DNA from 2 places in the Shewanella aegiceratis genome. Region 1 is predicted to be linked to the other one. Evidence: riboswitches for the same ligand, from Rfam matches in the RefSeq annotation. Region 1 holds a riboswitch; the other holds the start of a gene.
The links. Region 1 has a riboswitch for cobalamin ahead of K0H80_RS03615 (ABC transporter ATP-binding protein). Riboswitches for the same ligand answer to the same signal wherever they lie in the genome.

Region 1 (15,343 bases):
GCGCCACTCGAGATCTTCCTTCTTGGCGCCCGTAGCACCGTCGCCACGGTACTGCTCGGCGATCTCCAGTAGCTGTTCTGTATTGTTCGATCCTTCCACCGGGCAGGGCAGGTTCTGTACCACGGCCTCTACCCTGGCCTTAAGCTCAGGGTCAATGTCGTCATAGATCGCCAGCTGACCGGCGTTGACTATGCCCATGTCCATCCCCGCCTGAATGGCGTGATAGAGGAACACGGCGTGGATCGCCTCGCGCACCGGGTTGTTACCGCGGAAGGAGAAGGAGACGTTGGACACGCCGCCGGAGATCATCGCATGGGGCAGGGTACGCTTGATCTCGCGCGTCGCCTCGATGAAGTCCACCGCATAGTTGTCATGCTCGTCGATGCCGGTGGCGATGGCGAAGATGTTGGGGTCGAAGATAATATCTTCCGGCGGGAAGCCCACCTTATCCACCAATACCCGGTAGGCGCGGGTACAGATCTCTATCTTGCGTGCCATGGTGTCGGCCTGACCCACCTCGTCGAAGGCCATGATGATGGCCGCCGCGCCGTAGCGCTTCACTAGGGTGGCCTGCTCGATAAACTTGGCCTCGCCCTCCTTGAGGGAGATGGAGTTCACCACACCCTTACCTTGAATGCACTTGAGCCCGGCCTCGATCACCTCCCACTTGGAGGAGTCGATCATGATGGGCACCCGGCTGATGTCGGGCTCGGAGGCGATAAGGTTGAGGAACTTCTGCATCACCTCGACGCCGTCCAGCATCCCCTCGTCCATGTTGATATCGATGATCTGGGCGCCGTTCTCCACCTGATCCCTGGCGACCGACAGCGCCTCTTCATATTCGCCCGTCTTGATCAGGCGTAGAAACTTGGCCGAGCCGGTCACGTTGGTGCGCTCGCCCACGTTAACAAACAGCGAGTCGGCATCTATGGTCAGCGGCTCCAGGCCTGAGAGGCGACAGGCCACCGGCAGATCGGGCAATTTACGGGCGCTATGCTTGATGACGGCGGCGCGGATCGCCTTGATATGGTCTGGGGTGGTACCGCAGCAGCCACCTATGATGTTGAGCAGGCCTTCCTCGGCCCAGGGACCGATCACCTCGGCCATCTGCTCTGGGGTCTCATCGTAGCCGCCAAACTCGTTGGGCAGGCCGGCGTTGGGGTGCGCCGACACATAACACTCGGCGATCTTCGATAGCTCCTCCACATAGGGGCGCAGCTCCTGTGGCCCCAGGGCGCAGTTGAGACCGATGGAGAGCGGTTTCACGTGGCGTAGCGAGTTGTAGAAGGCTTCTGTAGTTTGACCCGTGAGTGTGCGGCCCGAGGCATCGGTAATGGTGCCCGAGATCATCACGGGCAGACGCTGGCCCAGCTGGTCGAACAATGTCTCGATGGCAAACAGCGCCGCCTTGGCGTTGAGGGTATCGAAGATGGTCTCGACCATGATGATGTCGGCGCCGCCCTCGATAAGGGCCTGAGTCGACTCGATATAGGCCTCTACCAGATCGTCGAAATGGATATTACGATAGCCAGGGTCGTTCACATCCGGGCTGATAGAGCAGGTACGGTTGGTGGGGCCGAGAACCCCGGCCACATAGCATGGACGGCCGGTTTCTGCTGCTATCTCGTCACAGGCGGCGCGGGCCAAGCGAGCGCCCTCTAAGTTGATCTCCCGTGACAGCTCCTGCATCTCATAGTCGGCCATGGCCACCTGGGTGGCGTTGAAGGTGTTGGTCTCTATGATGTCGGCGCCCGCCAGTAGGTAATCCTTGTGGATCTGCTTGATAAGCTCGGGCTGGGTCAGCACCAACAGGTCGTTGTTACCCTTGAGATCGCAGGGCCACTCCTTAAAGCGCTCGCCGCGAAAGTCGGCCTCCTCCAGCTTGTGGTTCTGGATCATGGTGCCCATGGCGCCGTCGAGGATCAAAATTTCCTTATTGAGCCGCGCGCGGATCGCGTCGTTAATCTGCCTTACGTTTCGAACAGGGGATTGGGTCGCCATAACTTTCACCTACTTCAACTGACCTATTGCCTAAACTGCCTCGTCTATCGATTTGACGTGCTATTTTTATTTTGGATGTATAAACGTATAGACGTCTATACTAATCGACTTATAATACCCAGGGCAAGTCAAATGAGTATAAGCTTAAATCTGGTTTGGCTTCGAGGAAGAATGCTGGTTTAGCCGCGTTCCCATGGCAAAAGGCTCTCCCCTTGATAGTGGGTGAATCTGAAAGTTTTTCAAGGTCTTATTTATCTTTCATTGCCACGGGATACTTCCAGAGAGTATCCTGCTAACCATCTAGATTTTAAAGGTTTAATGCTGCAGTTATGACGCAAACGACACTCTATTTGATGCGCCACGGCGAATGTGAAGGCGGCAACTTGCTGCGCGGACATAGCGATCAACCTCTCACCGAGATAGGCTTCGCCCAGATGCAGCTGGCCTATGCCAAGCTGCCCCAGGCGGTGGACAGGGTGATCAGCTCGCCGCTCAAGCGTTGCCGTGTATTTGCCGAGCACCTCACCGCTAAGAATCAGGTGAAGGTGGCCCTGGATGCCGGGCTCAAGGAGATCTACTTCGGCCGTTGGGATGGCCAGCCTATCCCTGAGCTGCATGCCGATCACGGTGAGGAGCTGAGTGCCTATTGGCGGGACCCTTGGGCCAATTCGCTGCCCGAGGGGGAGCCCATGGCTGAGTTCGAGCGGCGTGTCGACGAGGTGGTCGAGCAGTTGGTGCATCAGCATTGCGGCGAGGCCTTGTTACTGCTCACTCACGGCGGCGTGATACGTCACCTGATGGCCAAGGCCCTGGGGGTAGAGCGCGCCGTAGGCTTCTATACCCGGCTGAGCCTGGACTACGGCAGCGTGGTCAAGATAAGACATTACCGCGACAAGGCGGGAGAGGGCTACTGGCGCCTGCACTGGCACGACGCCGAGTAATAGATTTGCTCTGAAGTGATAGCCCAATTCGCAGCCCGCTTGCCAGGGGCGCGAAATTTAGCATAATAACCGTGCGCAGGGACCGCCTGCGCCGGGAGTATGGTGTCGAGATCGCCAAGGCGATAACTCGGACTTAATAGGGAATTGGGGAAGGCCCAGCGCCGCTAGCCCAAACTGTGCCCGCAACTGTGAGTGTGCCGCTAGGTCTAAGTCGACCGGTTGGCCACGAGTCAGGATACCTGCCTACTCTCTAACCACTATCTCAAGCGGGTGACTTGAGGGAGCCAATAGATGAAGAATACCTCGGGGCCGAGTCTGGCCCAAGGGAGAGGGCGCCTCGGCGCTGCTTCCCGGAGGGCGCGACCTTGAGCGCCCCTAGTCAGCCATCACAAACAGAATCACTCCTGTCTCACGGCGCCAGTGACGATGCAATTTTAGGTACAGACACAGGTGCTGGTGCAGCCATCGGCGATGGCGCCTGCGCGCGCCCAGCGCTGTCGGTACGGGATCTCAGCTGGCGCTGCGGCGAGCGCACCATCCTCTCTGGGGTCAAGTTGGATCTGCCAGAAGGCAAGATGCTGGGGATCATAGGCCCCAACGGCGCCGGCAAGTCCAGCCTGCTGCGCTGTCTCTATCGTTTCCTCACCCCAAGCAGCGGCGAGATCCAACTGTTTGGCCAGCCCATCGCCAGCCTGAGCGCCAGGGCCTTTGCCCGCGAGGTGGCCGTGGTGCTGCAAGACACGCCCCAGCATTTCGACATGACCACGGCCCAGCTGGTGGCATTGGGGCTCACCCCACACAAGTCCGCCTTCTCCATGACCACTAAAGCTGACCGCCTGGCGGTGAGTCAGGCCCTGGAAACCGTGGGGCTCAAGGATCGCGCCGGACAGACCTACGCCTCCCTGTCCGGGGGCGAGAAGCAGCGGGCGCTGATCGCCCGCGCCATAGTGCAACAGCCCAAGCTGTTGATCCTCGATGAGCCTACCAATCACCTGGATATCCGCTATCAGATCCAGATCCTCGAGCTGCTCAAGGCCCTCGGGGTGACTGTGGTGATCTCGATTCACGACCTTAATCTCGCCAGCGCTCTGTGCGATCAGCTTTTGCTGCTGGATCAGGGGAAGGCCGTGGCTCAAGGTTCGCCCAAACAGGTGCTGAGCGAGGCGCAGATCGCCAGAGTGTTCGGCGTCTGCTGTCAGGTATCGCCCCATCCACAGCACGGCAACCCGCAGATTAACTATTTCTATGGCTATCACCTTCACAATGCTGACCAGCCCTTTGAGGCGAAGGAGGCTAACCATGATGAGCGCTAGCCTGAGTCAGGGAAGAGGCTATAGCCCGCTGCAACACCTGGCCTTCGTCTGCCTGGGGCTGCTGACACTGGCGACTCCTGTGCTGGCGGTGAGCTTCGGCGCGGCGCAGATAGGCGTGGCCGAGGTGCTTGAGGTGCTACTGGCCAAGCTAAGCGGCACCGATCCCGGCGGTGTGACTGCAAGAATATTGATTGAACTGCGCCTGCCGCGCATCCTGCTGGCCTTCATCGCCGGCTTCGGCCTGGCCCTGGCGGGCGCCGTGTTACAGACGGTGACTCGTAATCCCCTGGCCGACCCTTATCTGTTTGGCATCTCATCGGGCGCCAGTCTGGGGGCTGTTGTGGTGATCACTCTGCTGGGCGGTGTCGGCGGCGCTCTGGCAAGTATCGGCCTGCCGCTTGGCGCCTTTATCGGCGCCAGCCTGGCCGTGCTCATGGTGCTGGCCCTGTGCGGTCGGGATCTGAACACCCAGATAGAGCGCATGTTGCTCTCCGGGGTGGCGATCTCCTTCCTGTTTGGCGCGCTGGCCAGCCTGATGCTCTATTTCTCCGGGCCGCAATCGGCCGCCTCTGTGCTCTTCTGGAGCCTGGGCAGCTTTGCCAAGGCGAGCTGGCAGATGCTTTGGCTGCCCTGGCTGCTGGTGTTGGCGGCGAGCGCCATCTTGTTACTGCTTAAGCGGCAGATCCTCGCTATTCAGGCGGGGGATGAGACCGCCCACACCCTGGGCATTCGGGTACAGCGCCTACGCCTCGTCAGCCTACTGCTCTGCTCGTTGATCACCGCCGTCCTGGTGGCCAACTGTGGCGGAATCGGCTTCGTCGGTCTGATGGTGCCCCACATGGTGCGGCTATTGCTGCCGGGGCGTTTCGCCCTGTTGCTGACGGCCCTGGTGGGCGGCCTGTTTATGATCTGGGTGGATGTACTGGCGCGCTGCCTGCTCAGCTATCAGGAGCTGCCGGTGGGGATCATTACGGCTGTGATAGGCAGCCTCTTCTTCCTGTTCATCCTGGGCGGCAAGCGTAGCAACTAGCCCAGGATCGAAGGAAAGGTGTATGGAAGGAGAAGAGTCAGGATGGAGAAGAGTATTGAACTATGCCAGCAAAGAAGGTGTGGATTGCAATGAATCGAGAACGAGGGCGAGCGATATGAGGTACCAGTATGTTTGAAGTCACTGTGGTAAGTAGCGAGTTCGATGCCAAGATCCAGCAGAAGATAGACACTAAGACCAAGCCACTGGGCGCCCTCGGCGCGCTCGAGACCCTGGCGATGACTATCGCCCGGGTGCTGGGGCCCGACAAGCCGCAAATAACCAAACCAACCCTGCTGGTGTTTGCCGGCGATCATGGCATCGCCGCCTCGGGGGTCTCTATCGCCCCCAGCGAGGTGACCACTCAGATGGTGATGAATTTCCTCAAGGGCGGCGCGGCAATTAATCTCTTCTGTGCTCAGGCTGGAGTCACCATGGAGGTGATCGACTGCGGCATCGCCCTTGAGATCACAGATCAACCCAAGCTCATCAATCACAGGCTGGGGGCGGGCACAGGTGCGATTCATCGCGAACCCGCCATGACTCTGGGCGCGGTCAAGCAGGGCTTTGCCATGGCCAGGGAGCGGGTCGCGCTGCATCACGGCCGCGGCTGTAACCTAATCGCCTTCGGTGAGATGGGCATAGGCAACACCAGCTCGGCGGCAGCCATTATGGCGGCGCTGATGGGGCGCGAGGCGGCCGAGTGTGTCGGCCGGGGCACAGGCATAGATGCTGCCACCCTGGCGCGCAAGCAGATGCTGGTGGAGCAGGCGCTGTTTCTGCACCGGGAGCAACTGGGCGATCCCTATGGGGTATTGGCCTGTCTGGGCGGGTTCGAGATAGTGCAGATGACAGGCGCCATCCTAGCAGCGGCGGAGCTGAAGATGCTGGTGCTGATCGACGGTTTTATTGCCACGGCGGCGGCCCTGGCGGCGGTGACGATAGCGCCTCAGGCGCGGGACTATATGATCTTCGCCCACGAGTCCGGCGAGCGCGGCCACAAACTGATGCTGGAGCATCTCAATGCCCAGCCGCTCTTGTCCCTCGGACTGCGTCTCGGTGAGGGGACCGGGGCGGCGCTGGCGGTGCCCCTGGTGCAGGCGGCGGCCAAGTTTTACAACGAGATGGCCTCCCTCGAAGAGATGGGTATTTCGATTTAGCGGCAATAGCAATCTAAGGAACCAAAAGGGAAAGCGCGAAGATGTTTGCCAGAGAGTTAAACCTGTTTTTTATCGCCATGGGCTTCTTTACCCGGATCCCCATGCCGGCCTGGGTGAAGGTCGATAATGAGCGGCTCAATCAGGCCAGCCGTTACTTCGCCCTGGTCGGCGTGCTTGTCGGTGGCCTCTGCGCCCTGGTCTATAGCCTGGCGACTCAGGTATTGCCCATTAGCGTCGCCATCCTGCTCGCCATGGTGGCCGGGCTGCTGCTCACCGGCGGCTTTCACGAGGATGGCCTGGCGGATACCGCCGACGGATTCGGTGGCGGCTGGCAGGTGCAGGATAAGCTCACCATAATGAAAGACTCGCGCGTCGGCACCTATGGCGTGCTGGCCCTGATGATGAGCCTGCTGTTCAAGTTTGTGCTGCTCAGTGAGATCGCTCTATTCGATGGCGATCTCGTGATGGCAGCCTTGGTGGTGGGCCACTGCCTGAGCCGTATGGTAGCGGCCTCCTTAATCTTCACCGAGACCTATGTGCGTGATGACGACAGCAGCAAGAGCAAACCTCTGGCCCAGTCGCAGACCCCAAATGAGCTCGGAATTTTGCTGCTGACGGGCGTCCTCACCCTGTGGCTCAGCGGTATCGCCTCGGCGCTCTCGCTCTGTCTGGTGTTGCTGGCGTCGCGCCAGCTGCTGGTGCGCAGTTATCGCCGTCAGATCGGCGGCTATACAGGCGACGTGCTGGGGGCGACCCAGCAGGTGATCGAGCTGCTCTGTTACCTGTTTATCCTGGTGATCAGCCTATGATGCACCTGGTTCTAGGCGGCGCCCGCAGTGGCAAGTCTCGCCATGGCCTTTCTCTGGTGGCCGATTATGTGGCCAAGGGGTATGAGTGCCTGTTCGTGGCCACCGCCCAAGGGCTGGATGAGGAGATGCGCGCGCGTATCGCCCGCCACCAGGATGAGCGCCAAGAGGATGGTTTGCCCTGGCAGACCCTGGAGTGTCCGCTACACTTGAGTGCCTGTATCGAAACTCACGCCAGGGAGAAACGGGTGATCTTAGTCGATTGCCTCACCCTCTGGCTCACCAATCAGCTACTCGAGGGCGATGACTGGCCGGTCGCCAAGGCGGCGCTGCTGCAAGCCTTGGAAACTGCGCCAGGAGCTGTCGTGCTGATCAGCAATGAGGTGGGCTGCGGCGTGGTACCGGCCGACCCCTTGAGTCGCCGCTTCGTCGACGAGGCGGGTTGGCTGCATCAGGCGATAGCTCAGCGAGCCCAGCAGGTGGTCTTGGTCACCGCCGGTCTGCCGCTGATCCTCAAGGATGAGACGAGCCAGGGCGCCAAGGAATAGGAAGAGAAGCCAATGACACCAGATGACTTAAGTAATCAGCGCAATCCGAGTAAACAGAGCAAGCAGGGCAAGCAGGGCAAGCAGGGCAATAGCAATCAAGAGACGAGTGGCAATATCTTGATGGTACAGGGCACTACCTCGGATGCGGGCAAGAGCACCCTGGTGGCGGGCCTGTGCCGCTACTTCGCCCGTCAGGGGCGCAGAGTGGCGCCTTTCAAGCCGCAAAACATGGCGCTCAACAGCGCGGTGACCCTTGACGGCGGTGAGATAGGCCGCGCCCAGGCGCTGCAGGCCGAGGCCTGTTACCTCGCCCCCCACACAGACTTTAATCCCATATTGCTCAAACCTAACTCGGACACCAGCTCCCAGGTGATAGTGCAGGGCAAGGCCCTGTCCCACATGGAGGCCCAGACCTATTTTGGCAAAGACAGCCAGGGCTATCGCACCAAGGCGATGGCGGCTGTGCTGGACTCGCTGTCACGCCTGGAGCGGCAGTATGAGCTGATCTTGGTGGAAGGGGCGGGCAGTCCGGCGGAGATCAACCTGCGTGAGGGGGATATCGCCAATATGGGCTTCGCCGAGGCGGTGGACTGCCCGGTGATCCTGATCGCCGACATCGACAAGGGCGGGGTGTTCGCCCATATCGTCGGCACCCTGGCGCTGCTGTCTGCATCGGAGCAGGCCAGAGTCAGAGGTGTGGTGATCAATCGTTTTCGCGGTGACATCTCCCTGCTTAAGCCCGGCCTGGATTGGTTAGAAGCCAGGATAGACAAGCCCGTGCTGGGCGTCTTGCCCTATCTTAATGATCTGCACCTGGAGGCCGAGGATGCCCTGGATGCCCGTCAGGTGAGCAGTGGCAACACCCGCTTTCGGGTGTTGGTGCTGGTCTTTCCCCGCATCAGTAATCACACAGATTTCGATCCTCTCAGGCTGCATCCGGATATCGACTTTCGCTATCAACAGGTAAACGAGGCCTACGACGGTCAGGCAATTGATGTCGATCTCATCATACTGCCCGGTAGCAAGAGCGTGCGGCAGGACTTAGCCATTATGGTCGAACAGGGCTGGGATCGCGCCCTTAAGCGCCACCTGAGATATGGCGGCAAGGTGATCGGCATCTGTGGCGGTTATCAGATGTTGGGGCTGGCCATCGAAGATCCCCAAGGGGTCGAGGGCGAGGCTGGCGACAGCGATGGCCTGGGGCTACTGCCCATAGTCACAGAGCTGACCCCAAACAAACATCTGGCTCAGGTTAAAGGCACGATAAATCTGGCGGGTGAGCGCGCAAGCATAGCAGGCTATGAGATCCACTGTGGCCGCTCCACGCTGTTATCTAAGGCGACCAAGCCCCTTGTCCTAGAGAGTGACGAGGGTAATCAGTTTAACGAGGGCTGCCTGTCTCAGGATGACCAGATCCTGGGCAGCTATCTGCATGGTCTGTTCGACAGCCCAGAGGCCTGTGCGCTGCTCCTTGGCTGGGCTGGGCTCAGCAGTGCGGCCGCCGTCGATCCCGAGGCGATCAAACAGGCACAGTTAGATCGCCTGGCCGATACCCTGGCCGAGCATCTGGACATGGCGAGGCTGAGCGCCATCCTCGCCGAGACGCCACTAAGGCGACCAAACAAGAATAATTAATGAGAGGAGAGAAGATGAGCGCGGATAAGCAGGCGGAAAATCAGGCGGAAAATCAGGCGGAAAATCATAAGGCCGAGCGTCATAAGGCGCGCCAGCAGAAGGTGAAGGAGGCGGTGGACGCCAAGATCGCCAAGGCCCAGACAGAGAAGGGCGTGCTGCTGGTGATGACGGGCAATGGCAAGGGCAAGACCACAGCAGGTTTCGGTAACATCACCCGTGCCGTCGGTCATGGCAAGAAGGCCGCCGTAGTGCAATTTATCAAGGGCAACTGGCCTTGCGGTGAGCGCGCCGTGCTGGAGAAGGTGGGGGTCGAGTTTCATGTGATGGCCACCGGCTTTACCTGGGAGACCCAGGACAGAGAGAAGGATACCCTGGCGGCGCTGAGTGCCTGGGAGGCGGCCGAGACCCTACTGAGCGACGACACCATAGACATAGTGCTGCTGGACGAACTCACCTACATGGTGAGCTATCACTATCTTGATCTGGACAGGGTGCTGACGGCGCTCAAGAACCGTCCGCCCATGCAGCATGTGATCATCACGGGGCGCGCCTGTCACAGGGCGATTTTGGAGCTTGCGGATACCGTGAGTGAGGTGCAGCCCATAAAGCATGCATTCGATCACGGCGTTAAAGCCCAACTCGGCTTTGACTACTAAAAATTGCTATTGCAGTGCTCAATTGCGGCGTTGCGTCCTCATTCACGGCTCGCCTACCGGTAGGTATGTCTTCGCCGTTCATTGCGGGGCGCCTTGCACTGAAGCACTTCATGACGCAATTTGGCTTTCTGCCTGTTTGCTCCTGTGGCGGTATTGTCTGCGCGGGCTTAGCCACAGAAGCAAACAGATTGAAATTCTCCTGCGGTGATCGGCTGGATAGATATTAATAAAGGGAAAATGAATAGATGAAGATGAGGGTTAAGCTGTGGCTGATGTTGGCCTTGTTGCTGTGTGTGCCTGGGCTTAAGGCGGCGCCTGCGAAGCGGATCATCGCCCTGTCGCCCCATGGGGTGGAGATGCTGTTTAGCATAGGAGCGGGGGACAGTGTAGTCGCGACCACAGATCATGCCGATTTTCCCGATGCGGCCAAGGCTATCCCGCGGATCGGTGGCTACTACGGCATACAGATAGAGAAAGTTATCGAGCTCGACCCGGATCTGATTGTCATCTGGGGCGGTGGCAACAAGCGCGAGGATATCGAGCGCCTGACCCAGCTGGGTTATCCCATCTATAACAGCGACCCTAAGACGTTGGAGGCGGTGGCAGACGATCTGCTGGCGCTGGGCAAGCTGACCGGCAAGGAGGTTGAGGCGCAGCGGGTGGCCGAGCAGTACCTTATCGGCCTCAAGGCACTCAGTAAGGAGAACCGGGCCAAGGCGCCGGTGCGGGTCTTCTATCAGCTCTGGTCAGTGCCCCTGATGACGGTGGCCGAGGGCAGCTGGATAGAGCAGATCATCCAGGTCTGCCACGGCGAGAATGTGTTTAGCGACGCGGGCAACGAGTATCCCCAGGTGAGCCTGGAGGCTGTGCTGCTCAAGCAACCTCAGGTGATATTGCAGAGTCAGGACGAGGGTAATGTGCGCGGCATCGACTGGTCTGCCTGGCAGGAGATCCCGGCGGTGAAGCAGCGCCACATCTATCAACTGGATGCCGACCTCTTGCATCGGGCGACTCCAAGGGCCATCTTAGGGATTGAATCTTTGTGCAAGGCCCTGGACAAGGCGAGATAAACACAAACTAAAATTAAAACTAAAGCTAAAACAATGCGCTAAACAATAAGGAGATAAATGATGACTATGCTACTGGCCTGCCTACTCTTTGCCATGTTGCTTCCCTACCTGGCCAAGGTGCCCGTGGCCATGGCGATGGCAAAGCAGGGTGGCTATGACAATGCCTATCCCAGAACTCAGCAGGCTCAGCTGACCGGCTTCGGCGCCCGCGCCTTGGCAGCCCATCAGAACGCCTTCGAGTCCCTGCTGATCTTCGCCGTGGCGGCGCTGACCGTGATTGCACGGGACAAGGTCGACGACACTGTCGGTCTGTTAGCCCTGGTGCATGCGCTGGCAAGATGTGCCTATCATCTCCTCTACCTGCTGGATAAGAGCACCCTGCGTTCCCTTTCCTGGTTCGTGGCCATTATCGCCGCCTTTGCCATCTTCGCCCGGGCGTTTTAACTCCTTCCTCAATGCCCACTCAGTGGGTTCGCCATGAGCGCAGCCCTGTACTTTTAGAGAGAGGGGCTGCCGCTTACTAGCTCGCTAATCTTCTAAGTGTTTTAACGCTCTACCCGGCTTTCTCCTATGTCCGTACTTTCTCATCTGTCCGGCTTTCCTCATATGCGGACACTCGGGGAAAATGACCGGACACTTTTGCGGGTGTCCGCGGACACTTTCATGGGAGGTCTAGCGGACATCTTCATCTAAATCATTGAAAATTAGTGAATATAAAAGTTGGCACGGCAATTGTAAACCTAATGGGCAGAAATCGACTCGGTCGAGTAACGGACACTGTTAGGGATAAACAATGATTAAAGATACCAGCGCACAAGATAAGCAAGTTGCCCCCAGCCTGGGACGTCGCATCAAATGGCCTGTCACTATCGGCGCAGGCGTTCTCCTGGTTTCTGGTCTGGTGTGGGCCAGCGTCAGCGGCAGCAGCGTGAGCGAGTCTATCGACCGTAGCGAGCTGCGTTTTGCCACTCTGGAGCGCGGCACCTTAGTGCGTGATATCGCCTCTACCGGCAAGATAGTCGCCGCCAACGCCCCTATCCTCTACGCCCCAGAGAAGGGCACAGTAACCCTAATCGCCAACCCGGGTGACAAGGTGGAGCAGGGCCAAGTGGTCGCCACCATAGAGAGCCACAGCCTGACCAACAACCTCAAGCAGCAGCAGGCGCTGCTGGAAGGGATGCAGAGCAGCCTGGAGCGTGCCCGTCTCGACGCCCGCCGCGATCAGCTCAAGGCGATACAGACCCTGGATATGGCCAAGGTAGATCTCGAGGCGGCGGATCGCGAGAGTCGCCGTGGCGACCAGCTGATCGAGTCTAGCCTGATCTCCAAGATAGATTATGAAAAGAGCAAGGATGAGCTGCACAAGGCCAAGCTGCTCTACGCTCACGCCCAGCAGGAAGCCGAGCTGATGAAAGATACCTTGAGTTTTGAGCTGAAGAACAAGGCCTCAGAGGTGGATCGTCAGGCCCTGGTGGTCGCCGAGCTTGAACGTCAGGTGGCGGCGCTGAACATCACGGCCCCCGTCGGCGGCATCATAGGTAACTGGCTGACGGAACAGAAGGCCCGTATCAGCCAGAGCCAGCCCATATTGACAGTAGTGGATCTGAGTGCCTTCGAGGCCGAGCTGGCGGTGCCAGAGTCCTACGCCGATGAGCTGGGGATTGGCATGGATGTGGAGCTTAACTTCGGTGGCCAACTGGTGATGGGTAAGCTGTCGGCCATCTCTCCCGAGGTACGTAACCGTGAGGTGACAACCCGAGTGCGCTTCGAACAGCAAGCTGCCCTGCACCTGCGTCAGAACCAGCGTCTGTCGGCCCGCGTCCTATTGGAAAACCGTCCCGACGTGCTCATGGTCAAGCGTGGTCCCTTCGTCAACAGTGGCGGCGGCACCCTGGTCTATGCCGTCAAGAACGACCTGGCCGAGCGCACCGAGATCCAACTGGGTGCCCGCAGCATGAGCCACATAGAGGTGGTCTCGGGCGGCGAGGTTGGCGATCAGTGGATCATCTCATCCACCGACGCCTTTAAGAACGCCGAACAAGTATTGATCCGCTAAGGAGCTAAGCGATGAAGACCCTGATGATAAAGCTACATCCAGAACGAGTGGTCGCAGGACTGGCCTTACTGCTCCTGCTGGTGGCGACTCAGGTCTATACCCAGGATGCCTCAGATTGGTTTCTGCTCGGGCTCAACATATTAGAAGCGACCGGCATGCACGGGCAGCCGGTCGATAGTAACCAACTTCCCGACGTCGCCAGAGTTGGCGGTGATTTAACTCAATGGTTATTGGCCCGATTGTCCTAGTTCGTCCGGGCATAGGCGCAATAACAAACTGAATAACGCGATACAAAAACAAAGGATACAACCCATGTTAACGATGAAAAATATCAACAAGGTGTTTAAAACGGATTTGGTGGAAACCCATGCGTTACGGGATTTCAATCTCGAGGTTAAGGAAGGTGAGTTTGTCGCCGTCACCGGGCCGTCTGGCTCGGGTAAGACGACCTTTCTCAACATCGCCGGCCTGCTAGAAGGCTTTACCAACGGCGAATATCATCTGGACGATGTCAACATCTCTAACCTGAGCGATAACAAGGCGGCCGCCATTCGCAACGAGAAGATAGGCTTTATCTTTCAGGGCTTTAACCTGATCCCAGACCTTAACCTGGCGGAGAATGTCGAGGTGCCGCTGCGCTATCGCGGCTTCAACGCCAAGGAGCGTCAGCGCCGCGTGAAGGCCGCGCTGGAGCAAGTGGGTCTGGGGGCACGTATGAAGCATCTGCCATCACAACTTTCCGGTGGTCAGCAGCAGCGTGTGGCGATTGCCCGCGCCTTGGCTGGCGAACCAAGATTTCTCCTCGCCGACGAGCCAACAGGTAACTTGGACAGCCTGATGGCTCGTCAGGTGATGGAGCTTTTAGAAGAGATCAACAAGGCGGGCACCACCATCATCATGGTGACTCACGATCCCGAGTTGGCACGTCGCGCCCAGCGCAACATTCAGATCGTCGACGGCCAGGTGTGTGACTTCACCCTGTACCAGGGCGGTCAGTCGCACCTGGTCGATACGGCCGAAAAAGTGGCCAGCTAAGGAGAGCAAGCATGTTTCTATATTACGTCGATCTGGCCTGGCGCAGCATACGCAAGACGCCGATTCTGTCGCTGCTCATGGTGCTGGCCATCTCTGTGGGGATAGGCATTACCATCACCACGCTTAACGTCTACAGCATGATGGCCTATAACCCGGCCGGCGAGCGCTCTGAGCAGCTTTACGCGATTCAACTCTGGTCACAGGGCCCGGATTCCTGGGACGACTTTCATCGCCTGGTCACCTATCAGGATGCGATGAACCTGCGTAAGGGCAATGTGGCCCCGGCCCAGGCGGCCATGTTCCGTAGTGGCATGGCGGTGCAGACAGACGATCCTGAGGTGTTGCCAAGATTGCAGGGCATCAGGGTGACCGATGGCGACTTCTTCAAGATGTTTGAGGTGCCCTTTGTCTTTGGTAATCGCTGGGACAAGGCGGTGGATCTCGACCCTGCCTATCAGGCGGTGATCGGCGAGAAACTTAACCAGAAGCTGTTTGGCGGCGAGAATAGTGTGGGCAAGACCATCTACCTCAACCGTAAGCCCTATCAGGTGGTGGGTGTGATTGGCGACTGGAATCCTCAGCCTAAGTATTACGATCCGACCAGTGGCGCCTTCGCCAAATCGGAGCAGATCTATATTCCATTTTCGCTGGCGGCAAACGAAGAGTTTAGCGTCTGGGGCAACTCGTCGGGTTGGAAACATGAGCCGATGAACAACTATCAGGACAGGTTGAATTCGGAGAAGGTGTGGTTGGAGTACTGGACCTATCTGCCAACGAGTGAAGATCGCGCCGCCTACAAGAGCTATCTGGCCAACTATGTGGAGCAGCAGAAGGAGTTGGGCCGTTTCACCGATAACAAGTCACCTGTGGATTCAGTGCTCATGTCTGATGTCGCCGGCTGGTTGGAGCGCAGCCATGTGGTGCCTGAAGATAACAAGATTCTGGTGGGACTGAGCGCCTTGTTCCTCAGCGTCTGCCTGATCAATATTCTCGGCCTGATGCTGACCAAGTTTCTCAAGCGTGCGCCCGAGGTGGGTGTCAGACGTGCCATCGGGGCCAGCCGGGCACAGATCTTCTCTCAGTACATGGTGGAAG
Region 2 (15,343 bases), 1.8 Mb from region 1:
AATGCTTGTGGCAGCTCGATCGCTTCGGCTCGATTGCTCAGGCGTTTAAGCTGAGTCGCCTGATAGAGCAGGGCACCAAGCAGTGCCAGACTGCCCAGCAGCCAGATGCTGGCCAATATCAGGTTTAGTGTCGGGTTCTCGCCCTGGGATAACAGCTCGCTCGCCAGCACGCGATAGTGCTGTAGCTGTTCAAGTGAGGGGCTGGCAAGCCTGGCGGGAACCAGCAGACCCAGTAGTGTGCCCGCCAACAACAAGGGCACCGAGGCCCAGAGCATGTAGGTGTTGTGGGCACCCAGACGCGCCAGCAGGGGCCTGTGCAGCAACAGGATAACCGCGCACAGCAGGGTTAGCGGTAGCATCAGATTTATGATTAGCGAGATCATCAGGATTGCTCCTCTTCCCAGTTATCGATGAGTGCCTTAAGTTCGGCGATATCCTCTGGGCTCAGCTGTTTCTGCTTGGCAAAGCCAGCCACCAGGGGAGCGACCTTACCGGCGAACACCCGCTCCACGAAAGACTGGCTCTCCTTGAGTTGATACTCGCTCTGATCGATCAGCGGGAAGTAGCGATAGGCTCTACCTTGCTTCTCAAAGCCCAGGGCCTGTTTCTTCACCAGGCGGTTGAGCAGTGTCTTCACGGTTTTTTCGTGCATGCCCTGGCTGCTGGCCAGCGCCTCTACCACCTCGCTGGCGCCTAAGGGCGAGTCTTGCCATAGGATGTTGAGTACCGACAGTTCGGCGTTGCTAATCTCTTTCATGATAGGACCGTCTTTACGATTACGTTTGTAATTTTCAATTAAGATTACATCTGTAATCCAAAGCGTCAAGGAATTTTTCAGTCTTAATTTTTGTAAATCATCCGCTCCCTCTGGGTAACTTTGTAGTAATATCTGCTGGAAATCACTGGTGTTTAGTGATTCACACTGCAAATAGCCGCAGATTGTTATCGGTTTGTCGGCTATCTTTGTTTGCTATCTGGGTGTCGCAGCATTGAGGATGAGGTAGATAAAATGGATTTTTCACTACAGGTATTCACTCCGGCGTTGGCCAAAGGGTTGACGCTTGGCCTGTTCGCACTACCCCTGTTCGCGCAGCCCTTGGACGCGACCGCCACCGAGCTGGCACAGATGTCATCACGGGCCCATGTCCAGCCCAGTCAATTGACGATCTTCAAGCAGAACCTTGGCCTGCATTCCCCGCCAACTGGCGCCTGGCCTACAGTGAGCAGCGTGGCGATATGTTTTCGGCCGAGTTTGTGCCCGCCCAGGAGATGCTGGCCCATTGGTCGTCGCTCTACTGCGTGCAGGGGTTTAAGGCGATGGCGCAGCGTATCGACCCCGAGGCCTTTCTCGACGGTTTTGCCGAGCAGTATCGCCATACCTGCGAGGGGGAGATGCAATACCAGAAACTGGGCGCCAGCGAGCTCGGCGGTAAGGCGAGCTATAGCGCCATGTTGACCTGCGATAAGATGCCGCAGACCCACAGAGGCGAGCAGGGCATAGATAAGCCGGTCGGCGAGATAGGTCACTATACTGTGATTGCCGGCAAGGAAGATCTGTTTCTGCTGCATCAATCGGCGCGGGGCGAAGCCTTGCTATCTCTCTCCTCCCTTAAGGTAGCGCCGCCCATCGAGCGCATCGCCGATATGTCGGGCCTTAGATAACGCCTGCTTGGCCCTTGCTTGCGACTGTGCTTTAGCCTGGGCTAACAATGGCCGCATTTGTGGTTGTTTTTAGGCCAATTTGTTGTCATGTTAGTCAAGTTTTAGGCGCTCGCCCTTGTCCTTACCGGGAGCTTTCTCGGCAAGGCGCGGTGAGTTCTCACTCCTTCACACATGATTAACGGGCCATAATGAAAAATAATACTCTGCTCCCCCTCGCCGCACTGACGGCTGCTCTCTTGTCGCCATCCCTGTTTGCCAATGATGTGACAGTGATCCATGCCGGCACTCTGCTGGCCGACCCGGCCGCCAAGCCGCTCAGCGAACAGACCCTGGTGATCACCGACGGTAAGATTAGCCAGGTTGCCCCCGGTTATCTGAGCGTCGAGACCGTCGCGCCCGGCGCTAAGTATGTGGATCTCAAGCAGGGCTTTGTGATGCCGGGTCTGATGGATATGCATGTGCATCTACAAGGTGAGCTAGGGCCCAAGAATGATAGCCAGCGCCTTAGGATGTCAGACGCCGATGTGGCGATGCAGAGCGCCTATTTCGCCAATAAGACCCTGATGGCGGGCTTTACCACGGTTAGGGATCTCGGCGCCAAGCCGGAGCAGATGTATGCCCTGCGTGACGCGATTGCTAAGGGGTGGATAGACGGACCGCGTATCATCGCCTCGGGCGGGGTGTCGGTGACTGGCGGCCATGGCGATGTGGACGGCATGAGCCCGGATCTGCTGGATAAGTTCACCACTAAGACCATCTGCGACGGTCCCTATGACTGTCGCCGCGCCACCCGCCGCGCCATCAAGTTTGGTGCCGATGTTATCAAGATCACCTCCACCGGTGGCGTCTTGTCGGATACCGACACAGGCACTGGCCAGCAGATGAACGATGATGAGATCAAAGAAATTGTAGCGACGGCCCATGCCCTTGGACGTAAGGTGGCCAGCCATGCCCATGCGACAGAGGGGATCAACGCCGCCCTGCGCGCAGGGGTCGATAGCATAGAGCACGGCAGCTACGCCGATAAGGAGAGTATCAAGCTACTCAAGAAGAATGGCGCCTTCTTGGTGCCTACCCTGTTGGCGGGCGATACCGTGGTGCATATGGCCAAGGAGTCAGACTTCATGTCGCCGGCCATCAAGCAGAAGGCGGTGCGAGTGGGCGCCGATATGACGGCTAACTTTACCCGCGCCTATAAGGCCGGGGTCAAGATTGCCTATGGTACCGACAGCGGCGTCTCGGCCCACGGCACCAATGCGCGCGAGGCCGTGTTGATGAATCAGGCGGGCATGAGCAATAAAGATGTGCTGATCTCGGCCACCATCAACGGCGCCGAGCTAGTGGATATGTCAGATAGCCTGGGCACCCTGAGTGTCGGCAAGCAGGCCGATATTATCGCGACTCAGGGCAACCCGCTGGAGGATATCTCGGCCCTGCTGGATGTGGGCTTCGTGATGAAAGGTGGCAAGGTGGTGAAGTCGTGCCTGTGAGTGAAAAAAGATTGTCATTAAAATTCAATTATATTTTTTAAACTATTGATATATTATGACACTTATCCAATAGGGGGCTTAGGAATGGCCCCCTCTTTTATTGGAGCTTTTCAGTCAATTTACGTAAACAAAGGGAACTATATGGAATATTTTATTGGTGCGTTGAAGAAGTTTGCTGATTTCACCGGTCGTGCACGTCGCAAAGAATTTTGGATGTTTACCCTGTTCTACATCATCTTCTATGCCGTGGCGGCAACTATAGATGTGGTGACAGGTCTGTATATGCTGAGCGGTATCTTCTCGCTGGCACTGCTTATCCCAACTCTCGCTATCTCGGCCAGACGCCTACACGACACCGGCCGTTCGGGCTGGTGGCAGTTGATCGGTCTGATCCCGCTTATTGGCGCTATCGTGCTAATCGTCTTCTATGTACAAGACAGCGTTGAAGGCAACGAATATGGTGAAAACCCTAAGGCATTAGCCGAGGCGTAACTTTCCCCTATCTGCGATGAAGGAGGCTTAGGCCTCCTTTGTTGTTTTTAGGCAGTAATGCGGCCCTTTGGGGAAGATGCCGACTCGGGCCATCATGGGAGTATTAGACATTTATACGTGTAGACGTCTATAATGCCCGCGTTCTGTCACAGTAGCCGGGAGAGAGCCTCTCCATCACGCCGCGGGTAAACCGCGGCTTGCCATGAGACAGAGCGTGACCTAATTTAGTCAACCTTATGTGGTGCCCTAGCCAAAATGGCGCAAGGGATAATCGGGAAGCCAGTGAGAATCTGGCACTGCCCCCGCAACGGTGATAGGTGAGAGCTGGGTGCGCCATGCCTTTAACATCATGGCGTTAAAAAAATCTAAGCTCGTCGTTTAAACCCTTTGTTTAGACTTAGCCTCAGTCCGGAGACCGGCCCTTAAGGTGATTTTGAGATTTCGGCGGGCAGATCTCGAAATGCGACCCTGGCGGTTTGATGGACTGCGCCCAGTCGTGACGCCTTGCCCTGTTTCCCTTTTAGGAGTTAAAGGAAAATGGGTACACAACCTAGTAAAATTGCGCTACTGCTTGGCGCCTGTCTGGCCGGAAGCTTTCCTGCCTTAGCGGAAAGTTCGGGCACCCCAGGGCCTGTGGATGAAACCATCACGGTTATCGGCCGCACCGAAAACACCCCTATCAATATTGCGGCTAACGTCAATGTGATCGACGCCGCCGCCATCGAACTCAGCGGTGCCACCAACCTCACCGAGCTGCTGCGCGGACAGAGCGGCATTCAGGTGTCAGATTCAAACTCGGGTGCCGTGTTTGCCATGCGCGGTTTCAGCGCCAGTCAGGCGGTCAACAACACCTTGATCCTGATCGACGGTCGTCGTCTCAATAACATCGATATCGCCGCGCCGAGCATCAGTGCCATCGGGCTCAATCAGGTGGAGCGAATCGAGATCCTCTCAGGCAGCGCGGGTGTGCTCTATGGTGACCAGGCGGTTGGCGGGGTGATTAACATTATCACCAAGGCGCCGAAAGATAACGGTGGCAGCCTGCAGCTCTCCGGCGGCAGCTTCGACACCCTTGAGGCAAAGGCCGAGGGCTCGGTCGCCATCAACGACAACTGGCGCCTCTATGGCGCGGCCAACCACCTCAAGAGCGATAACTATCGCGATCACAATGCTAGCAAGACCAGCTCTGTGCTGGGACGCCTGCAGTATGACGATGAAGTGCAGCAGTTCTTCGCCGAGGCGAGTCATTATGACAACCACCGCGAACTGGCTGCTGCGCTGACCGACGAGCAGCTCAAGGAAAACCCAAGACAAATGGGTGACCTGAAGCAGGGCGATCTCTTTATCGATGCCTACCTGCATGAGATGACCACGGCGGCCCGCACCGGCTATCAGCGCCAGCTGAATGAGGCCTGGGCACTGGGCGCCGACCTTAACTACAGCGACACCCTGACAACCGGGCTAAGCACCTGGAACACAAGCCGCCGCGATACCCGCTCCCTGCTGGAGTTTAAGCCTAAGGCCGTGGGCAACATCAAGACGGATAACGGCGAGCTCAAGCTGGTGACCGGCCTGGATCTCAGTCGCGGCGAGGCGACATTTAGTAATCGCAGAAATGTGCAGAAGTTGGCCAGCGCCTATGTGCAGGCAACCGTGCCCCTCACCGAGAGTTTTAGCTATGTGGTGGGCGGTCGTTACGCCGAGGTGACCGATGAGCTGGTGGACGGTAAAGCCTATCCAAATGGGATCGATCTGGATCAGGATGCCCATGCATTCGAGCTTGGCATCAACTATCGCCCGAGCCAGCAACATAGATTCTACCTGCGGGCCGACGAGAACTTCCGTTTCGCCAAGGTGGATGAGCAGGCTTATACTCCAGAGAGCATTCAGGGGCTCAAGCCGCAGACGGGTCGCTCCTACGAGGCGGGGTGGGATCTGCTGCTCGAGCGCAATACCCTGCGCCTGAGTGCTTATCGACTGGATCTCGAAGATGAGATCGTCTTCGACCCGAGCGCCGAGACGCCTGCAGGTGGTGACTTCCCCGGGGCCAACGTGAACGCCGATGCCTCGCGCCGTTATGGGGTAAGCGCAGACTGGGATTGGCAGGCGACTCAGGATCTAATGCTTGGGCTTGAATACAACTATATAGACGCTGAGTTTACCGAAGGGGCTAACGAGGGTAAGGCGCTCTCCTGGGTGGCCAAGAACTCAGGTCGTGGCTATGTCAGCTACGATGTATATGAGCATCTGCAGCTCTTCGCCGAGGCGGTCTACACGGGTGAGCGTTACATGGAGGGTGACAATGCCAACCAGGGCGATAAGCTCGATGCCTATACCCTTGCAAATATCGCCATTAACTATTCCCGCGATGCCTGGCTGGCCAGCCTGCGGGTCGATAACCTGCTGGACAAGGAGTATGTCAGCTCTGGGTATTTCAGCACCTGGGGTAGCGGTTATTATCCTGGTACGGGCCGGGCGCTGCGCCTGACTGCCAGCTACCGCTTCTAACGCGGCTTTAGCCTTAAAAGCCAGTCAGATCTGACTGGCTTTTTTATTGCCCGCTGTTCATCATAGGGCATAGATCATTTGGGAGTCTGTGGGATGAAATTAAAGTGGTTGCTTGTGCCCGTTATCTTGATCTTGGCCATCATCTTCTGGCCAAGTGGCGGCCCCTCTCTTGCCCCTTTGTCGGGGGGGGCCAGGATCCTCGCTTTTGGCGATAGCCTGACTCAGGGCGTGGGAGCCAGCCCCGGCATGGATTATCCTGCGCAGCTGCAAGCAATGAGCGGACGCGAGGTGATCAACGCCGGTATCTCGGGGGAGACCACATCCCAGGGCCGCGAGCGCTTCGCCCGAGTGCTGGATGAGACGGCGCCGGATCTCATCATCTTGCTCGAGGGAGGCAATGATTTTCTGCGCAATGGCAACGCGGCGCAGGTCGAGGCCAACCTCTCAGCCATGCTGGCACAGGCTCAGGGGCGCGATATTCCTGTGGTGTTGATTGGCGTGCCCCAGAAGAGCATCTGGCTGGAAACCGCGCCCCTGTATGGGCAGCTGGCCGCGCAATATCAGCCGCTATTTATTGAGGATTTTCTGACAGAACTGCTAAAATTATCAGAGGTAAAATCTGATGCGATTCACCTCAACGATGAAGGCTATCGTCGTCTCGCCGAGCACCTATATCAGCGTCTGCAACAGGCAGGTGCCCTATAGCTAAAATGGCCCTGGCAGTAGCCAGTCAATGGGCGTCACCCCTTGGTTAAGTGGCGGAATTTTGTCGCTTATCTTTCGTCCATTACAGGCTGAAAGCTCAAGCGTGAGTGGCAAGATGAATTTATTTAGGTTAATGTCCGTTTTTACCCCAAATCGACTTGACCCAGACAGTCGTTTTATGGGTAAATTCTCGGATAACAAATGGCGCCGTGCCAATAATAAATCAGGTTAATAACTTCTCATGACAGATCTTGAGCATCAGGTATTCACTCAAGTACGCGCAATTATTGCCAATGAAGAACAGGTTATCGGACGACGGGGGATTCTGATCCCGCTGAAGAAAGCCATTATTGCCGATGGCGATATCCGCAATGTGATCGATATAGTCTCTTCCGATCCCGCGTTGGCGGCGCATCTGCTATGGCGCAGCAACTCGGCGGCTAACGCCAGCGTGTCATCGAAGAATCGTTCATTGAAAGATGCGCTGGTGCGCCTGGGCCAGGTCAATATCTACCGTTATGCCTTCACCTTCTACCTCAAGGAGCGTCTCGACGAGTTGCCACAGCCCTACAAGAAGCTGGTATACGGCTACTGGGCGCTCACCGAGAGCATTGCCACCGACGCCGTGGATAGCCTGCATCATATGGAAGGGGTAAATATCAATCCCGATGAGGTGCAGACCCTGGCGCTGTTTAGCGTATTTGGCGAGATCATCGCCTTGACCGCCTTCGCCTACCTGAATGCCGAGTCGGAGCAGTCGTTCCCGCTCTCTATCATCAAGTCGCTGATCGATAATCAGAAGCAGACGCTGACCCTTGAGGCGTTCGAGTCACTAGGACTGGATGAGGAACTCAGAGAAGAGTTTATGATCGCCCATAACCTGCGTCAGACTCGCAATCCAGACTCACCGGGTCTGGTGCTTCGCAGAGTGCTCTCCATGCGCAATCAACTGCTTAATCCGCTCTAGGGCCTGTTGACCTTTTAGGTTCATTTTTGCAGCATTCTGTATCGATTTTATTCAAGGCAGAGTGATTGTAATCTAGTGAGCTACATCAATGAGCGGTAACGTAGTCGAAAAATGATACAGACGCTGCCCGCAGGGTTCGTCTTGAGCACGTTCAACTCTTTGTTACTCGGCTTTTATATAGAATAACTATATCTCAAGCCTCGAGCCGCGATTTGAACGTGCTCAATTAGAACAAAATTTGTTCTCAAAAGGCCAACAGGCCCTAGGGTCTTCGACCTGATAAAAGAAAACCTGCCGAGTGCAGGTTTTTTTGTGCCTTAATTTTAGCTTTTCTGAAATTGCGCCTTTAGTGCCCCTGACGCTCCAGCCCCTCAGAGGTCACCAGATTGAGCCACTGCTGGGCGAGGCGCGCACTGCTGCCGTTGCTGCGATAGGCGCCAAACAGCGGGCGTCTGAGCCCTTCTGATCCCAGTTTTACCGCCTTGAGCGACAGACCATGAGCCTCGTTGATCGACCAACTCGGCAGGGCGGCAACCCCATCCTTGCAGGCGATGCGTTGCAGCAACATGGCGGTGAGATCGCAGCGGATCTGCTTGGCAACCGGCACGCCCGCAGGCTCCATGAAGTGGCGGTAGATATCCAGTCTGTCTAGTGGCACTGGGTAGGTGAGCAGGGTCTGATCCTTAAGCTGCGCCGCCGTGACATAGGGAAGTTCGGCCAGCGGATGATCCGCGGCAACCAGGAGCTTGACCTCGAAATCGAACAGGTGCTGATAGGCGATATCATGGTCGGGAATAGGGTCTGAGGTGAGCACCACATCCAGCTGTCCCTGTTTGAGCGCGGTTAGCGAGTCGAACAGGTGGCGGCTCGACAGCTCCAAGTTGGTGTGGGGAAAGCTGGCATTAAACTGCTCGATCACCGGCATCAGCCAACGAAAACAGCTGTGGCATTCGATACCCACAAAGAGATCTCTCGCCTCGCCGCCCAGGCCATTCTTCAGATCGATTTCGGTTTCTATCACCTTAGGCAAGATCTCTTCGGCCAGATTGAGCAGCCGGGCTCCCTCCTGGGTAAAGGAGAGGGGTTTACTCTTACGCACGAATATCGCCGAGTTGATGCGGGTCTCCAGTTCCTTGATCTGGTGGGATAAGGCCGACTGGGTGACAAAGCGCTTCTTGGCTGCGCCCGCGAGACTGCCGCTCTCTTTCAGGGCGACCAATGTACGTAAATGCCTAAGCTCTATCATTTTTACCTCACATGAATTTGGCTCATGTTGCTCGTGAAATCAATTCGATTGCGAGACAACAGACTAGCACAATAAACTTCTAGACGTCCAGACGCCTGTTTTAGTTTGTTGTGCAATTTCAGTTCTCAAACCTGTATTGCGATGACAGCGAAGGGCGCTAACCATGAATTTCGCTCATCTTAATGCAAAAGGTATACAATATGCAAACTCTAGATATCGCATCATTAGGCTTTCCCCGCATAGGTCGTCAACGGGAACTCAAATTCGCCCTGGAAAAATATTGGCGTGGCGAGATAGACCAGGCGCAGCTGCAATCGCTCGCCAGTGAACTGCGCAGAACCCATTGGCAGTGGCAGCAGGCGGCGGGGGTGAAGCAAGTGCCGGTAGGGGACTTTGCCTTCTACGATCAGGTGCTCACCCTGAGCGCCACCATCAATGCCATCCCGGCGCGCCATCGCAGCGGCGAGCAGGTGGATCTCGACACCCTGTTTCGAGTGGCCCGTGGCCGCGCCCCCACCGGGGAGGCGAGCCGCGCCGCCCAGATGAAGAAATACTTCAACACCAACTATCACTACATAGTGCCCGAGCTCACGGCGAATCAGCGCTTCGAGATAGCTTATGAGCAGCTGTTCGACGAGGTGGCCGAGGCTAAATCCCTGGGGCATCAGCCTAAGCCGGTATTGCTTGGCCCGGTCAGCTACCTCTATCTTGCCAAGTGCGAGGGCGAGCCCTTCGATAAGCTGAGCCTACTGCCCAACTTGCTCGAGGCCTACCAAGCGATTCTGGCGCGATTTGCCGATCAAGGCGTGAACTGGGTGCAGCTCGACGAGCCTATCTTGGCGCTGGAGCTAGATGATGACTGGCTGGCGGCCTTCGAGCCGGCATACAGGGAACTCAGTGGCCAGGGGGTTAAGCTGCTGCTGGCCAGTTACTATGGCTCTGTGGCCCATCATCATGAGTTGATTAAGGAGCTCGTGGTCGATGGCCTGCATCTGGATCTGGTGAGCGATGCCGAGCAGCTCACTTTGTTTGGCACCAGCTTGAAGACGACGCAGGTGCTCAGCCTTGGGGTGATCAACGGCCGCAACGTGTGGGCGGCGGATCTCGACATCTTGGCCGAGCGTCTGCGCGCTGTAGTGGCAGATCTTGGCGATCGTGTCTGGCTGGCGCCTTCCTGTTCGCTCTTACACGTGCCCGTGGATCTGGAGAGCGAAACCGAGCTGACGCCAGAGCTCGCCAATCAACTCAGCTTTGCCAAGCAGAAACTCGACGAGCTAGCTGCGCTGCGCACCCTGTTGCTTACCCCACAAAGCGAGGCGGCGCAGGCGATAGTGGCGCGCTGTGAGGCGAGGCGTCAGGCCCGAGAGCAGGCGGCCAACCCTGAGGTGCTGGCGAGGCTCAAAGCCTTAACGCCTGAGGATTTCAATCGTCCTAGCGGTTTTGGCGAGCGCCGCCTAAAGCAGCAGGCCCGTTTTCGTCTGCCGCTGTTGCCCACCACCACCATTGGATCCTTCCCGCAGACGCCGGCCATTCGCGGCCTGCGCAGTCGCTGGCGTAAGGGCGAGCTGACCGAGCAGGCCTATGTGGCGCAGCTCGAGGCGGTGACCCGTGACAGCATAGCGCGTCAGCTTAAGTTGGGGATCGATGTCTTGGTCCATGGTGAGGCAGAGCGTAACGACATGGTGGAGTATTTCGGCGAGCAGCTCGACGGGGTAGGCTTTACCCAGTTTGCCTGGGTGCAGAGTTACGGCTCACGCTGCGTCAAGCCGCCGCTCATCTATGGCGATGTCTCACGTCGTCAGCCGATGACACTCGCCTGGGCGAGCTTCGCCCAGAGCCTGACCGACAGGCCGGTGAAGGGGATGTTGACCGGCCCAGTCACCATACTGCATTGGTCTTTCGCCCGGGAAGATATCGGCCGTGAGCAGATCGCCAATCAGCTTGCCCTGGCGATCCGTGACGAGGTGGCCGACCTGCAGGCGGCGGGTATCGGCATCATACAGATAGATGAACCGGCGTTTCGTGAAGGCCTGCCACTGAAGGCCAGTGACTGGAAGCATTACCTCGACTGGGCGGTAGCCGCCTTCAAGCTGAGTGCGGCGGGCGCCGAGGATGAGACTCAGATCCACACCCATATGTGCTACAGCGAGTTCAACGCCACCATAGATGCCATCGCCGCCATGGACGCTGATGTGATCACCATAGAGACCTCGCGCTCGCATATGGAGCTGCTCAATGCCTTCGAGGACTTCGAGTATCCCAACGAGATAGGCCCGGGTGTGTATGACATCCATAGCCCGAACATTCCGACTGTGGATCAGATGGTGGCATTGATTGAGAAGGCGGCGACCAAGATCCCTGTGGGACAGCTGTGGGTGAATCCCGACTGTGGACTGAAGACGCGCACTTGGGATGAGGTGGAGCCTGCGCTGCAAAATATGGTGAGGGCGACCAAGGAGTTGAGACGCCGCCTGGGTTAGTCTCTTCTAATCCCCGTTTTTAGACTAAGGGTGACCAGCTTACTGGCCACCCTTTTTTGGGCTTATATTTTGGGGCTAGCGCTTTTGGGCTTAGCGCTTTGGGGTTTAGCGTTTTGGGCTTAGCGCGTTTGAAAATGGCGACGAGTGCTGGTGAAAGCCTAGTGACCTGTGAGTGCCTCTCGCCGTTCTTGTAAGCGCTGCTCAAACAGCGCCTGCTCTGACTCGCTAAAGCCTTGCTTGAGGCTGGCTAAGCTGCTCTCCATCTCGCCCGTGGGCAGAAAATAGAACTGATCTTCCAGGGCGATCTGTGCCCAGACGGCGGCATCAACCCTCTGGCTCAGCTCGGCGCAGGCTTTATGCAACGGCTTAAATGCCAGGTTCTCGCCGGCGAGTGCGGCGCGCTCCAGAAAGCTAATAGCCTCTCTCGGATGGCGTTTACCTTTATCGTCTTCATGGAGCAGACGCAGGCCGTGCGTCAGATCTATGCAGGCCTGCTGGGACTTCTCTATGGGGTGCTCGGTGAGAAATGCTTGATACAGGCTCTCGGCCTGCTCCTTCTCATAGCTGCCCATCTTGGCACTTAATGTCTCGACCCGCTCAAGATGATAGGGCGCGGGATCGGTCGCCGCCAAACGATAGTAAGCCAGGGCCGTGGGGAGATGTCGACGGGTGCCAAGCCCCTCTTCGTGGGCATGACCCATAAGGAAGAGGGCGTCTGTCATCCATTGCTGGGCCAATGGCGTGAGCAGGGCGATCGCCTCAAGGTGACTGTCGTTGGCGCGTTTATGTTTGAGCTGTAGCTCCCCCAACAGGTAGGTGGCGCTATTGTTTTCCATGGCCATCGCCTGTCTTAGGCACTCCTCTGCCTTATCGATATCCTTAGGCAGATGTTTACCTTCCTGATAGAGATGCGCCAGCTCGATGAGGGCAAACTCGTTGTCCTCTGCTTCCTCGCGCATCAGGCGCTCGGCCTCACGTGGCTCGGCCGGGCCACCTTCTCCCCTAAGCAGCATCTGCGCCAGTTGGCTCTTGGCCAGTGGATCGCTGTCGGCAATGGCCGTGAGCAGGGCTCTGGCCCTGATGGGATCCGGCTCGCCATGGCGCGGTTCCAGCAACACCTTGGCCAGATGATATTGCGCTTCAGCATCACCCGCCTCGGCCGCAAGCTCGAGATAGTGCAGCGCCTTGCTGCCGTCGGGGTCGAGCAGTGGGCTCTCCTGATAGAGTCTGCCTAGTTCGCCTTGATGCTGGCTGTTGCCCTCATCGGCGCCAGGTTTCAGCATGGCTTCCAATTCGTGACTGCCACCTTTTTGGCTTGGATGAACCTTCAACTTGAGCATTTGGCGTTGAATCTGGGCAAATTGTTCATCCAGCTCGCCCGCTTGTTGAAACCAATGATTGGCCTTGTCTAAATCATACAGATGATGATCGTCGAGGCTGTAGAGTTCACCCAGGAACTGCGCCGCGTGGGCCATCCCCATGGCGGCAGCGCGCTCCAGATAATCGAGGGCCTGGGCTTCCCGACCGCTGTGCAGCAGTTGGTTGGCGAGAAAAATGACCTCATCCGGGCCGCCGGTGACTTCGATGGGCTGTTTGCTGCGCCAGTTTAGGTAGACCAGCAGCAGGCTGATAAAGAGCAGGGCTAAGATTACCGAGAAAATAACGACTTGCATTGTGATCCTTCACATTATCTATGGCTGAATTGACGTGGCTTTTGGCCTTAGGCTTTTGGTCTTAGGGGATGGATTGTCCTAAATCGCTGGCAAGTGTGCACCTATTTATCTTGTTAAACAAGTCTTTACTGGTGTGGCGTTTGTCTTATTGTTTTGGTCTTAATAGAGTTGAGTGCCCGCCCGCGAAGGGGACGGGCTGGGGAAGGCGGGCAGATGAGTGTAACCTGTCACGTTAAATCGGCGTCACGCCTGCGTAGGAGATGCCGGAGAGCCTTGCCATTTCGCTGTGCCAGGTGGCGATATCGTCCAAGGTAAAGTCCTGCAGGCTGTGATGGCCACAGGCCCTGGCCATCACCTGCATCAGCTCGGTGGAGGCGTCCAGAAAGTTGGCCAGCTGCTGCGCCGACTTGTCGATGTTGAGGCGTTGGCGCAGGTCGGCATTCTGAGTGGCGATACCCGCGGGGCAGTTGTTGGTGTTGCAGATTCGGGCGGCGACACAGCCTATCGATTGCATGGCACTGTTGGCCAGGGCAACGCCGTCGGCGCCTAGCGCCATCGCCTTGACGAAGTCCATGGGGAGCCTCAGGCCACCTGTGATGATGAGCGTCACCCGGCCGCTGGCACCTTGCTGATCCAGGTAGCGGCGGGCGCGAGCCAGGGCGGGGATGGTGGGCACGCTGATGTGGTCGCGAAAGATCTGCGGCGCAGCGCCTGTGCCGCCACCACGGCCGTCGAGTATGATGTAATCGGCGCTGGCATCCAGGGCAAACTGAATGTCCCGTTCGATATGGTTTGCGCTCAGCTTAAAGCCGATAGGCACGCCGCCGCTGAGTTCACGTACCCTATCGGCGAAGCGTTTAAAGTCGGCCACCGAGTTGAGATCCTTGAACCTGGGCGGCGAGATGGCATCTTGGCCCGCCGGAATGCCGCGGATCTCAGCAATTTTCCCCTGGTTCTTGCTGCCAGGCAGGTGGCCGCCTGTGCCTGTCTTGGCGCCCTGGCCGCCCTTGAAGTGAAACGCCTGTATCTTGGCCATCAAGGCTTCCTGATAGCCAAATTGGGCGCTGGCCAGCTCGTAGAAGTAATGTGAGTTGGCCGCCTGCTCCTCGGGCAACATACCGCCCTCGCCGGAGCAGATCCCGGTACCCGCAAGTTCGGCCCCCTTGGCCAGGGCGACCTTGGCCTCTTCCGACAGGGCGCCGAAGCTCATGTCTGACACCAGCAGGGGGATCTTCAGCCTCAGGGGCTTTCGCGCTTCAGGGCCTATGACTAGCTCGGTGTCGACCACTTCCTCTTCGAACAGGGGCTTGCTGGCCATCTGGGCCGTCATGATCTGAATCTCATCCCAGCTGGGTAGCTGATATCTGGGCACCCCCATGGCGACCATGGGGCCATGATGGCCGAGTGTCTTGAGTCCATCTCTGGCGAGCTGATGGATCAACTCGACGCCGGGCTCTTCTTTGGTGGCGACCGCCTTGGGAGCCTGGTTGCCATCTTTGGCGATCGCCTCGCGGCCAGGACCCTCCTTGCCCACCTGTTCGGCGCTAAACTGTTTGTGGGTGCCGTCGCAGTAGGGGGCGTTGCCCGTGTGTTTACAGGCGCACAGGTAGGCCTCGCCGCTTCGCTCGGCGGTAAAGGCCTTGGGGCTAAATCCCGTTCCCTTATGGGAACCATCGCAGAAGGGCTGGCTGTTTGAGCGGCCGCAGACACAGAAATAGTATTCCTTTCCTTTGGTTAGCTCGACTTTCTTGGGCTTGTTATCGGCGATGACGGGTTTAACCATGGGAGCTCCTTAGGCTTGCTGCGCGGCTGTTGTCTTTAGTCTAGGCGCTTTTGCGGCGGGTCGCCGCCTCGCGACCTTTTGTTAGTCCCCTTCGTCATAGTCTCTCGATACTCGATGTGAGTGTTGACCCGGCGCGCCGAAAAATTCACACTCAATTGAATCAATTTGACGATAATCAGGGTCTTATGTAAGGCGTTCTGATTTATGTCATGGGCAATAAAACAGACAGATTTAGTGAGCAAAGGGGAGATTAAGTTGGCGAGGAGTAAGCGCGAAGCAAATAGACAATATGCCTTCGAAAGCGGCCTGACCCGGCGCGACTTTCTTGTGCGCAGCG

Region 2: another riboswitch for cobalamin. It lies ahead of K0H80_RS15320 (TonB-dependent receptor); the one in region 1 lies ahead of K0H80_RS03615 (ABC transporter ATP-binding protein).

What each region holds. Positions count from the first base shown of each region.
Region 1 covers NZ_CP080416.1:803,264-818,606, forward strand. Annotated here, with positions in the region: gene metH (methionine synthase) at 1-2,001, opposite strand, end outside; gene K0H80_RS03610 (histidine phosphatase family protein) at 2,331-2,942, shown strand; cobalamin riboswitch at 3,025-3,203, shown strand; gene K0H80_RS03615 (ABC transporter ATP-binding protein) at 3,308-4,255, shown strand; gene K0H80_RS03620 (FecCD family ABC transporter permease) at 4,242-5,285, shown strand; gene cobT (nicotinate-nucleotide--dimethylbenzimidazole phosphoribosyltransferase) at 5,414-6,442, shown strand; gene K0H80_RS03630 (adenosylcobinamide-GDP ribazoletransferase) at 6,484-7,251, shown strand; gene cobU (bifunctional adenosylcobinamide kinase/adenosylcobinamide-phosphate guanylyltransferase) at 7,248-7,796, shown strand; gene K0H80_RS03640 (cobyric acid synthase) at 7,809-9,431, shown strand; gene cobO (cob(I)yrinic acid a,c-diamide adenosyltransferase) at 9,446-10,087, shown strand; gene K0H80_RS03650 (cobalamin-binding protein) at 10,333-11,157, shown strand; gene K0H80_RS03655 (MAPEG family protein) at 11,218-11,601, shown strand; gene K0H80_RS03660 (efflux RND transporter periplasmic adaptor subunit) at 11,951-13,213, shown strand; gene K0H80_RS03665 (hypothetical protein) at 13,225-13,461, shown strand; gene K0H80_RS03670 (ABC transporter ATP-binding protein) at 13,526-14,248, shown strand; gene K0H80_RS03675 (ABC transporter permease) at 14,260-15,343, shown strand, end outside.
Region 2 covers NZ_CP080416.1:3,499,085-3,514,427, reverse strand. Annotated here, with positions in the region: gene K0H80_RS15345 (M56 family metallopeptidase) at 1-383, opposite strand, end outside; gene K0H80_RS15340 (BlaI/MecI/CopY family transcriptional regulator) at 383-757, opposite strand; gene K0H80_RS15335 (hypothetical protein) at 1,237-1,662, shown strand; gene K0H80_RS15330 (metal-dependent hydrolase family protein) at 1,851-3,152, shown strand; gene K0H80_RS15325 (DUF805 domain-containing protein) at 3,294-3,644, shown strand; cobalamin riboswitch at 3,866-4,082, shown strand; gene K0H80_RS15320 (TonB-dependent receptor) at 4,182-6,152, shown strand; gene K0H80_RS15315 (arylesterase) at 6,246-6,857, shown strand; gene K0H80_RS15310 (HDOD domain-containing protein) at 7,099-7,824, shown strand; gene K0H80_RS15305 (LysR family transcriptional regulator) at 8,171-9,070, opposite strand; gene metE (5-methyltetrahydropteroyltriglutamate--homocysteine S-methyltransferase) at 9,271-11,550, shown strand; gene K0H80_RS15295 (tetratricopeptide repeat protein) at 11,709-13,223, opposite strand; gene K0H80_RS15290 (glutamate synthase-related protein) at 13,456-15,006, opposite strand; gene K0H80_RS15285 (gluconate 2-dehydrogenase subunit 3 family protein) at 15,262-15,343, shown strand, end outside.